4 regions of the Pseudoalteromonas sp. S1727 genome follow, and region 4 is predicted to be linked to each of the others. Evidence: predicted binding sites of a transcription regulator. Region 4 holds the regulator's gene; each other region holds the start of a gene.
What was found. The regulator LexA, encoded in region 4, represses DNA repair genes until DNA is damaged. The targets are predictions, from matches to a motif close to TACTGTATNNNNATACAGTA.
Positions count from the first base shown of each region.

Region 1 (2,208 bases), on a different contig from region 4:
GATAGCCCTGAAAAACTGGCTGAAAGTAAAATTGATTCACCAAACTATCAGTTACTATCTGACGATAGTCTGATTTTAAGCCAAGCACTTGGCTTAGCTTTTTATCTCGATGATAAAACAGCAACCATTTACCGCAATAAATTAGGGGTTAATTTTGTGTCTCTTGATGGCAAAGCAAAGGTCGCCTTACCGGTTCCAGCCGTTTTTGTAATTGATAAAAAAGGCTTGGTGCATTTTCAGTATGCAAACCCAAATTACAAGGTTCGCTTAACCGAAAACTTATTATTAGCAGCCGTGAAATCGGTATCTGAACAGTAAATAATTACTTAGCAGAGAGCCTCAGCTCTCTGTTTACTTTCCAGATGCGAACTCTTGCCACGAATTAATTAAATCAACAAAATCTTCAAAACCGCAGCCACTGCTCAAGCCGCTTTCTTCTAGCATTAGCTCATCATCTTGATAGGCTAACAAATCTTCTGAATCTTGGTGTAGTGCATGTGCTTCAAAAATCGCTTCGTCTTTATTTAAAATCAAATCAATTTCTTGCCCCTGTAAAGTTAAAGGCTCAAAACTTGTGGCAACAGCACTGATCAAAGCCTGTACCATAGCTATTTTTTCTTTGCCGATTTCTTCATTCAGCCAACGGCCAATTACTGCATGTTCACTGCTAATTTTAATACGTAAGCCACTTATTGGATCACGTATAAATTGATATTCCATAACTTTACCTAAATACATCTCATGCCTAGGATTATACCCTAGTCAGCTGTGAATTAAGAAAGCCAGATACAAAAATAGCGCTATAAAGCGCTATTTTCTTAATTAGAATTGCTACCGATAGGTTTTAAAGCGTGCGGCATCAATAATCGCCCAAATGTAAACGATAGGAAGTAAAATAAAGCCAATCGCAACATAAATAAGCGCACCGCTAATAACCCAAGCGAGGAAAAAACCAATCGCTGCCATGATCCTGCCTTGGACTAATTGCCCAAGACCTGGAAAAAAGATATTACAAATTGCCGCAATTACATTACCGCCTGAACCTTGCTCTGCCATGTTAACCTCAATTTATTAATTTGATTTTCTTATTAGATACTTACACACATCGTGCCAATTCTTTAACTCATTAACTATCAAAAAGTTATAACAAACCTAGCTAATAAAGTTTCTCCTTTAATAGTGGTTTTTACTAAATATCAGTCAAATTGGCTACAGCAAATATTGCTTACAACAATAGCTTAGCTAAAAAGCACTGCGAATAGAACAAAGAACTTTTTGAAATTAACTGTTTATAAAAACAGTATTTTATTTAGCCTAACAAAAACACCTGTTATACTGCTCACAATATTGATTGAAAAGGCGTGATGATGGACGTTTCAGAATTACTCGACGGTTTAAATGATAAACAACGGGATGCCGTAGCTGCTCCACTGCAAAATATGTTGGTGTTGGCAGGCGCAGGCTCAGGAAAAACTCGAGTACTGGTTCATCGTATCGCTTGGCTTATGCAAGTAGAGCAAGCCTCTGCTTACAGTATTTTTGCAGTAACCTTTACCAATAAAGCCGCCAAAGAAATGCGCACGCGTGTAGAGCAAGCCCTTCAAGCGCCCGTAGGTGGTATGTGGATCGGTACTTTCCATGGTTTATCACACCGTATTTTACGCGCCCATCACCGTGAAGCCAATCTGCCCGAAGCATTTCAAATTTTAGATTCAGACGATCAGCTACGAATGATCAAACGCTTATTAAAAGCCATGAATATCGATGATAAAAAATGGCCCGCAAAGCAATTCGGTTGGTATATCAGCGCAAAGAAAGACGAAGGCCTACGTCCAAAAGACATTCAAGCCTATGATATTAACGAGCAAATGATGCTCAAAGTTTATACTGCTTATCAAGAAGCGTGTGACCGTGCAGGCTTAGTTGACTTTGCCGAAATTCTGCTACGTAGTTTTGAAGTACTAAAAAACAACCCAACCTTGTTGCGCCATTATCAGCAACGCTTTGCGCACATGCTTGTAGACGAGTTCCAAGATACCAATACCATTCAATATGCCTGGCTAAAATTACTCGCTGGCGACACCAATAGCATTATGATTGTTGGTGATGATGATCAAAGTATTTATGGTTGGCGTGGTGCAAAAATTGAAAACATTAAACGCTTTTTAACTGACTTTGAAGCCGAAACAATTCGTCTTGAGCAAAACT
Region 1 is NZ_PNDT01000145.1:4,668-6,875, reverse strand. Features, by position in the region: gene CWB85_RS20925 (peroxiredoxin-like family protein) at 1-318, shown strand, start outside; gene CWB85_RS20920 (YacL family protein) at 352-720, opposite strand; gene CWB85_RS20915 (hypothetical protein) at 832-1,056, opposite strand; gene uvrD (DNA helicase II) at 1,368-2,208, shown strand, end outside.
Region 1: the regulator LexA is predicted to act here: its motif matches at 1,284-1,303, upstream of uvrD (DNA helicase II).

Region 2 (2,208 bases), on a different contig from region 4:
TACTCAAAAAGCAACTAAGCCCTCAGCTCTGCTTAACGGACAAAGAACAAACCGTATTACAGTGTATGTCTTTAGGCATGTCGAACAAAGTGATTGCCAAAAAGTTAGATAATTCTGAGGGGACTATCCGCAATCATGTGTCACAAATTCTTGCTAAATTAGACGTAAAAGACCGCACTCAAGCCGTTATAAAAGCTATAAATCAAAACCTAATTTAATGCGCTAACAGCACCAAATTACTATTTTTGACTAGGGTATATTGATGAACACGAAACGCTTTTTAGGTGCCTCTATTTGTCATCAAGCTTCAGTGGTGCGATTAGCATAAATAAGAGTAAACAAAACCAGCTAATAAACAAACAGGCGACTATCCATGCTAACTTCTCTTGACTTCCCACTTTTTTGTGACCTAGCAATGAGTATGATTGGTATCACCCACATAATGAATAAAACAAGCAGCAAGGGAAACCAAGATATAAATATTTGAACAATGTTATCCATCATTTAGTATTTATGCGACAGGCAGTTTATGTTGCATAATCGCTTGTTGAACTGAGGCGCTAGCTGCTCGGTGTGTCAGAGTTGGTGTTGTTTATACTATGGGAGTTTGCTTTTTAAAGGTTCTAGCTAAATCGGCTTACCTATTATAGTTTAAGCTTTCCCTGCATTGCTCAGCGTTAACTATGTATCCATTACACTTAAATTCTACTCAATAAGCAATTATATTTAGTCAATCTCAATGACCAATCGCTCTTAGCCGAACTTCATCAAGGTGCTGAAAGCTTGCCTTTCCGGTTTAACTCACTTCTGTCCAAAAATGAGTTTACCCGATCGTCTGTTTCTCACTCAAACTTGCCTTACGAATTTTAAAATTCTGAGTACTACATACGCAATATCCTGCATAAATGTCGATCACTATATATGCTGTATTAAATACAAAAAAAGATACATTATCGCTTCTGGTTTAACTATTTCATGTTTCAGCCTGTTTGTAGTTCAACATACGAATTCCAACCCCAATGAGAAAAACCCCAACAGGGAACGCAATTACCACCTCTGTAGCCCTTGCCACACCTGACTTTCTATTCCAGATCTGTGAGAAACAATTCCAAAACGACTTGAGAAAGTACATTAACATTAAAAATCGTATAAAAAATTAGCAAAAAACACTTGCGTCAAACAACTGTATAAACTACTGTATACATATACTGTATAAACAACCAGTGAGTGAACATTATGTTACAGCCAATTACTATAAGAACTGTTAAAAGCTACCAACAAGATAATCAAAGTTCATCTGTTAACTTAATTCAAATTGAAGATGAGATCTCAGCAACCTTTGAATTACTTAAAGTATTACACCATTACAATAACCAAAATGCATGGACACTACTCATTGCACCCGATCATGTACCTAGCAAGGCATTGCTTGATTCATGTTCTATTGATACTAGTAAACTACTCGTAATACGCCAAAAACATCTTGTAAACTTAGAGTATGTACTAAACTCGGCATTACATAATGGTAATTTTGCAGCCGTGATCACCTGGACTGACATTGTAAAAGATAATCAAATTGCTGATCTATCGCTAAACTTAGACCAAGCAAGTGCAAAACTATATTGCTTTACTAAAACTCAACAAAGTACAGATATAGCATTGCCGCAATAAGCTGTTAAAATACCGCTTTTCTATCAAAACGATTTTGCATGACTTCACTTACCCACAGTAATTGCTTATGCGGCAGTCAACAAAGTTACCAAGACTGCTGCCAAAAGCTCCATTTAGGCACAGAGCAAGCAAACACAGCGGAGCAACTTATGCGCTCTCGCTACGTTGCTTATGCATTAAAAAACGCCAAGTACATATATCAAACTTATGCTCAAGAAAAACAAACTGAGAACCCAGTCAATGAAATTGCTGCTTTTGCTAACAGCTGTCGCTTTATAAAGTTATCGGTGATCGATGCCGAACAACACGAGTTGACTGCGGATGTTGAGTTTTGCGTTAGTTATTTTTATCAAAATCTATTTTGTCAGCTACATGAGAAATCAAATTTTATTAAAGAGAATGGGTTATGGCGCTACCTTGATGGCGAGATATTTCCAGTTGCGGATATAAAAGTTAGTCGTAATGACGAATGCCCATGCGGTAGTGGAAAAAAATATAAAAAATGCCACAGCGTCTAACCTAGCGCATATTGCTGCT
Region 2 is NZ_PNDT01000030.1:36,096-38,303, forward strand. Features, by position in the region: gene CWB85_RS09280 (response regulator) at 1-218, shown strand, start outside; gene CWB85_RS09285 (SulA-like leucine-rich domain-containing protein) at 1,237-1,671, shown strand; gene CWB85_RS09290 (YchJ family protein) at 1,710-2,189, shown strand.
Region 2: the regulator LexA is predicted to act here: its motif matches at 1,194-1,213, upstream of CWB85_RS09285 (SulA-like leucine-rich domain-containing protein).

Region 3 (2,208 bases), on a different contig from region 4:
AGTGCATCACAAACAGAATTAGTTCTAGTGGGCCGAATTAGTGTGTTGTTAGTGGCCGTATTCGCTATTTATTTGGCCTATGATCGCGATAGTTCGATTTTAGACTTAGTGAGTAATGCCTGGGCAGGTTTTGGCGCTGCATTTGGCCCATTAGTATTGCTTAGCCTTTATTGGAAAAGAATGAACCTTCAGGGTGCAATAAGTGGTATGGTAGTGGGTGCTGCTACTGTTTTGGTTTGGATTTATGCGCCTATAACCATTAACGGTCAGTCACTAAGCAGTATAATTTATGAAATTATTCCTGGCTTTATTTTATCAAGTATCGCAATTATAGTGGTTAGCTTATCAACACCACCTCCTAGTAAAGCGATCACACAATTATTTGATGAAGTTGAGGGCTCGTTGAGTTAACAACTACAACAGGTATAACAAAAAAAGGAGCTTAGATAAGCTCCTTTTTTTATCAATCAGGTGTGTACTACTTATCCCAATCGACTTAAATATTTAACCATTTTAGCTGGCAGCCTTATCCGTGTTTGCTTTTAAGTCAGATACATTCTCAGCTGCTTTCTTTGTTTTAGCCGGGGCTGCTTTAGCGGGGGCTATATCTTTTGCGCCTTTGAGAACATTGATAAAATCGTCTTTACTCTTAGCAATCTCTAGAGCAAGCGATTCAATTTGTTGTTCACTTAAAGGGACATCTACTTTTTCTAGCATTACTTCAAGTGACTCTGCTATATCAAGCATCTTGTCATATGCATCTGCTTCTTTTTTAGTAGTAAACGTCATACGCTCGACTCCGTTTCTTTCTACAACATATTTAACAACAACAGCCATGATTTCTCCTGCCAATTTGCTTGGTGAATAATACCTTCACCTTGATTGATTACTGTTTTTATGTACAGTAATGGTTTGTTGGTCTTTTTGCAAGGAGACATTTTTATTTTTTTACTTTGGGTACATTGACAAATGGGTACAACTTTACTTTATTTAAATAGTCGCACTTTTTCAGTATGACTTTATTTGGATGTAGTCCAAAAGTGAGGGCGCTTTTATCAACTATTAACTGAGTCCACGTATGGATATCATGGAGGAAAAGCATGAAGTTTTTAACTTTAATAGTCGTTGTATTCGGTCTTGCTATTTCATTACCTAGTAATGCAGCTGTGAGTAAAGTAGAGGCAACCGAAAGTGCAGGAAAAACACAGCTAATCAATGTTAATCAAGCAACCGTTGAGCAACTTAGTCAGCTACCGGGTATAGGTAAATCTAAAGCACAAGCGATTGTTGACTACCGTACTAAGCAAGGTAAATTTAAATCAGTTGCTGATTTGGCACAGGTGAAAGGAATTGGCGATAAACTCGTCGCTAAATTAGAAGGGAAAGTTAAGTTTTAAGCAGTTAAATATTAATTAGTTAAACATTAAGAACAGGGCGAACTATTCGCCCTGTGTAAACTCTTTAATCGTGTGCTGTAAATGACCTTTAGCAAATTGGATCTCTAAAGGGGTAGTTAGTAAAGGGTAAGCTACACCGGTTAGTAGTAATGCTGGTAACAGCAACCAACCTTCAATATACGCTAATGATAAAAATACAGGGGTTAATAAAAGTAACTTTAAAATACGCAAACTGATTTTTTGCATCGGCGTTAAGTGACTTAAAGCTAAGGCAATAATTTGCTGACGTTGGCGTATTTTAAATGGTTTTAATGGCGTCACTTGGCTTGAAAAAAATGTCATCATCACAGTGACTTTTTAATGATTAAGCGGCTTGCGACAACGCTTATTAGTACCAATGTAAATGCACCAAAAATCACTTCCATCCAAGCAGGCATACTCAAACCTGCAAACTGCCAATCAATATTGCCACAGTCCCCGGTAGCTGCAAAAAACTGAGGGATCCATTCATGCAGTGGGATTGGGAAATTTGGCTCAAACTCACAGCTAAATGCAAAAGGGTCGGTTGTGGTTTGCATCTCGATATGTTGGCGAGCAATCAGATAACCCCAAATACTGGCAACGGCCCAGCTTAATAAAGCGCTAACACGGATTATCATGTTAGTAGGCTTTATTGCGCCAATAATGCCTGCAAAGAGTAGGCCTAACATTGCGGTTCGTTGATAGATACACATAATGCATGGCTCTAAGCCCATTTGGTACTGAAAAAATAAAGCAACCACTTCAAATGTAAATGCTGTTACTGCTAATA
Region 3 is NZ_PNDT01000010.1:63,645-65,852, reverse strand. Features, by position in the region: gene putP (sodium/proline symporter PutP) at 1-411, shown strand, start outside; gene CWB85_RS02990 (YebG family protein) at 514-837, opposite strand; gene CWB85_RS02985 (ComEA family DNA-binding protein) at 1,101-1,397, shown strand; gene CWB85_RS02980 (DUF6170 family protein) at 1,440-1,742, opposite strand; gene dsbB (disulfide bond formation protein DsbB) at 1,742-2,208, opposite strand, start outside.
Region 3: the regulator LexA is predicted to act here: its motif matches at 888-907, upstream of CWB85_RS02990 (YebG family protein).

Region 4 (2,208 bases):
AGCATGAAGTTAGGAGGACTTGGACTCGGTGCATTATTGTGTGTAAATGTGCTTACTCAGGCGCCAGCTATAGCTGCTACACAGCATCAGCTTGATTTGGGTGTTACCGACCTCGCCGGTTTTGATGAGTCATTTTTAGGAGCGCGTTATCGTTATTTTGCTGAAGATCTAGAGCCTCTAACTGGGCCATATGATCTTAAAGCCGACTTAAATAGAGTCAATAACTATGCTTTTGGTGGGTTTTCGAACGGTGATTTTAGTTATTTAAATACAGATGCAGCAGTGTATGGCCCCGAGGGGTTAGTTATGCAGGGCAGTCTGCAAAGAATCTCCGATGATAACAAGGATTGGCAAGATACAGCTTACTTAGTCAGTGCTGCACTTGGCAAGCAGATGAATGAGCAGCTACAACTTGGTTTTAACGCTTATTACAGTCGTGTTGAAAGCAATTGGCGGCAAGAGGTTAAGAATGTTGCAGTAGAGTGGACATATGCGCCCTATGTACGCTGGACAGATATCAATAAAAATCAAGGTTGGGATTTAGAATTAAAACAATTAGCAGGGCGTTATAAATATGTACGAGGTAAAGCTGTTTACTATGTTAATCAGGCTTGGTCAGTGGGGTTAATTGCTAATATACGCAATGAAAAGCATCTTAGTGACAACTATGAGTTACAAACACACTATTGGTTTAATCAGCATATAGCATTAAAGTTTGGCCTTGGCTCGGCGTTAGATTCTGAGAGTGATTTAAATAGCGTAAGCTTATTATTAACGGCGCGTTTATAGTCAATTTATATTTGCGATTTTCAGATAACTGTATATACTCACAGTTAAATGTACTGTATGGAAAACCAGTTGTATGCGCCCATTAACGAATCGCCAAGCTCAAATTCTCGAACTTATTAAAGTATTTATTAAAGATACCGGTATGCCGCCAACCCGTGCTGAGATTGCGCAAACGTTAGGCTTTAAAAGCGCCAATGCAGCTGAAGAGCATCTAAAAGCACTGGCTAAAAAAGGTGTTATAAAAATGAAGCCCGGCGCTAGCCGTGGTATTCAATTAGTTGAGGAAGATGAGCCTGAGCAGCTAGGTTTGCCGCTGATTGGCCGCGTCGCTGCTGGTGAGCCAATTTTGGCAGAGCAGCATGTTGAGAGTCACTGCCAAGTTGACCCATTATTATTTAAACCTGCTGCCGACTTTTTATTACGAGTGCAAGGCATGAGTATGAAAGACATTGGTATTATGGATGGTGATTTACTGGCAGTACATAGCACTCAAGTTGCTGAAAATGGCCAAGTGGTCGTTGCTCGTGTTGATGATGATGTAACAGTGAAGCGCCTTGAAAAAGCAGGTAAAAAAGTTTTCTTACATGCTGAAAATGATGAATTTGCACCAATTGAAGTGGATTTGGAGCATGAATCTTTCAATATTGAAGGGCTGGCAGTTGGCGTGATCCGTAACGCTGACTGGATGTAAACCTATTGCGCACCAAATTGGTGAAGTTTGGTGCTTTGAATTTTTTTTACTTCTTTAGTGGTTAAATTTAATACTTAGCTACGCTTCCCAAGCCCTTGCCAGCTCTACTTTAGGTTACTTTTTGGCTACTGCTACATCCCCTCCATTAGAAAATAACGCGCTGATTTTTAGTTGTTATTTATGCACCAAAAGAGAAATTTATTGCCCCTAAAACTTGCTAATTGTTCGTTTTTTAACTAATTGGTTAATACACTGTGTTAACAACTGTCTTTAAAAGTTGCGAGTTTCTGTAGTAAAAGCACTTTCTGAAGCAGGTTTGATCACCAGTTACAATAAAAAAATAACGAATTGGCGTGAAATAAAGTAGTGCCGCCTTTTCGCTTTGCGTCTTGCAATAGCATCAAAAGGAGCCGTCACATGGGTAAACTGAGCGCTACCTTGTGGCTTATATTACTTATGCTTCCGCAGCAATTGTTGGCGAATAGCCAATTTAATATGCGCGAAGGTGTAACCGATATAAGTAATAATGTTTATCAACTACACATGACTATATTTATAATTTGTTGTGTGATTGGGGTGATTGTATTTGCCGTTATGTTTTGGGCGTTAATACATCATCGTAAATCAAAAGGGGCTATTCCAGCCCAATTCCATGAAAGTACTAAAGTTGAAATACTTTGGACTGCTATTCCATTTGTTATTCTCATCGCGATGGCTGTGCCTGCGAC
Region 4 is NZ_PNDT01000025.1:51,703-53,910, reverse strand. Features, by position in the region: gene CWB85_RS08075 (hypothetical protein) at 4-789, shown strand; gene lexA (transcriptional repressor LexA) at 863-1,480, shown strand; gene coxB (cytochrome c oxidase subunit II) at 1,898-2,208, shown strand, end outside.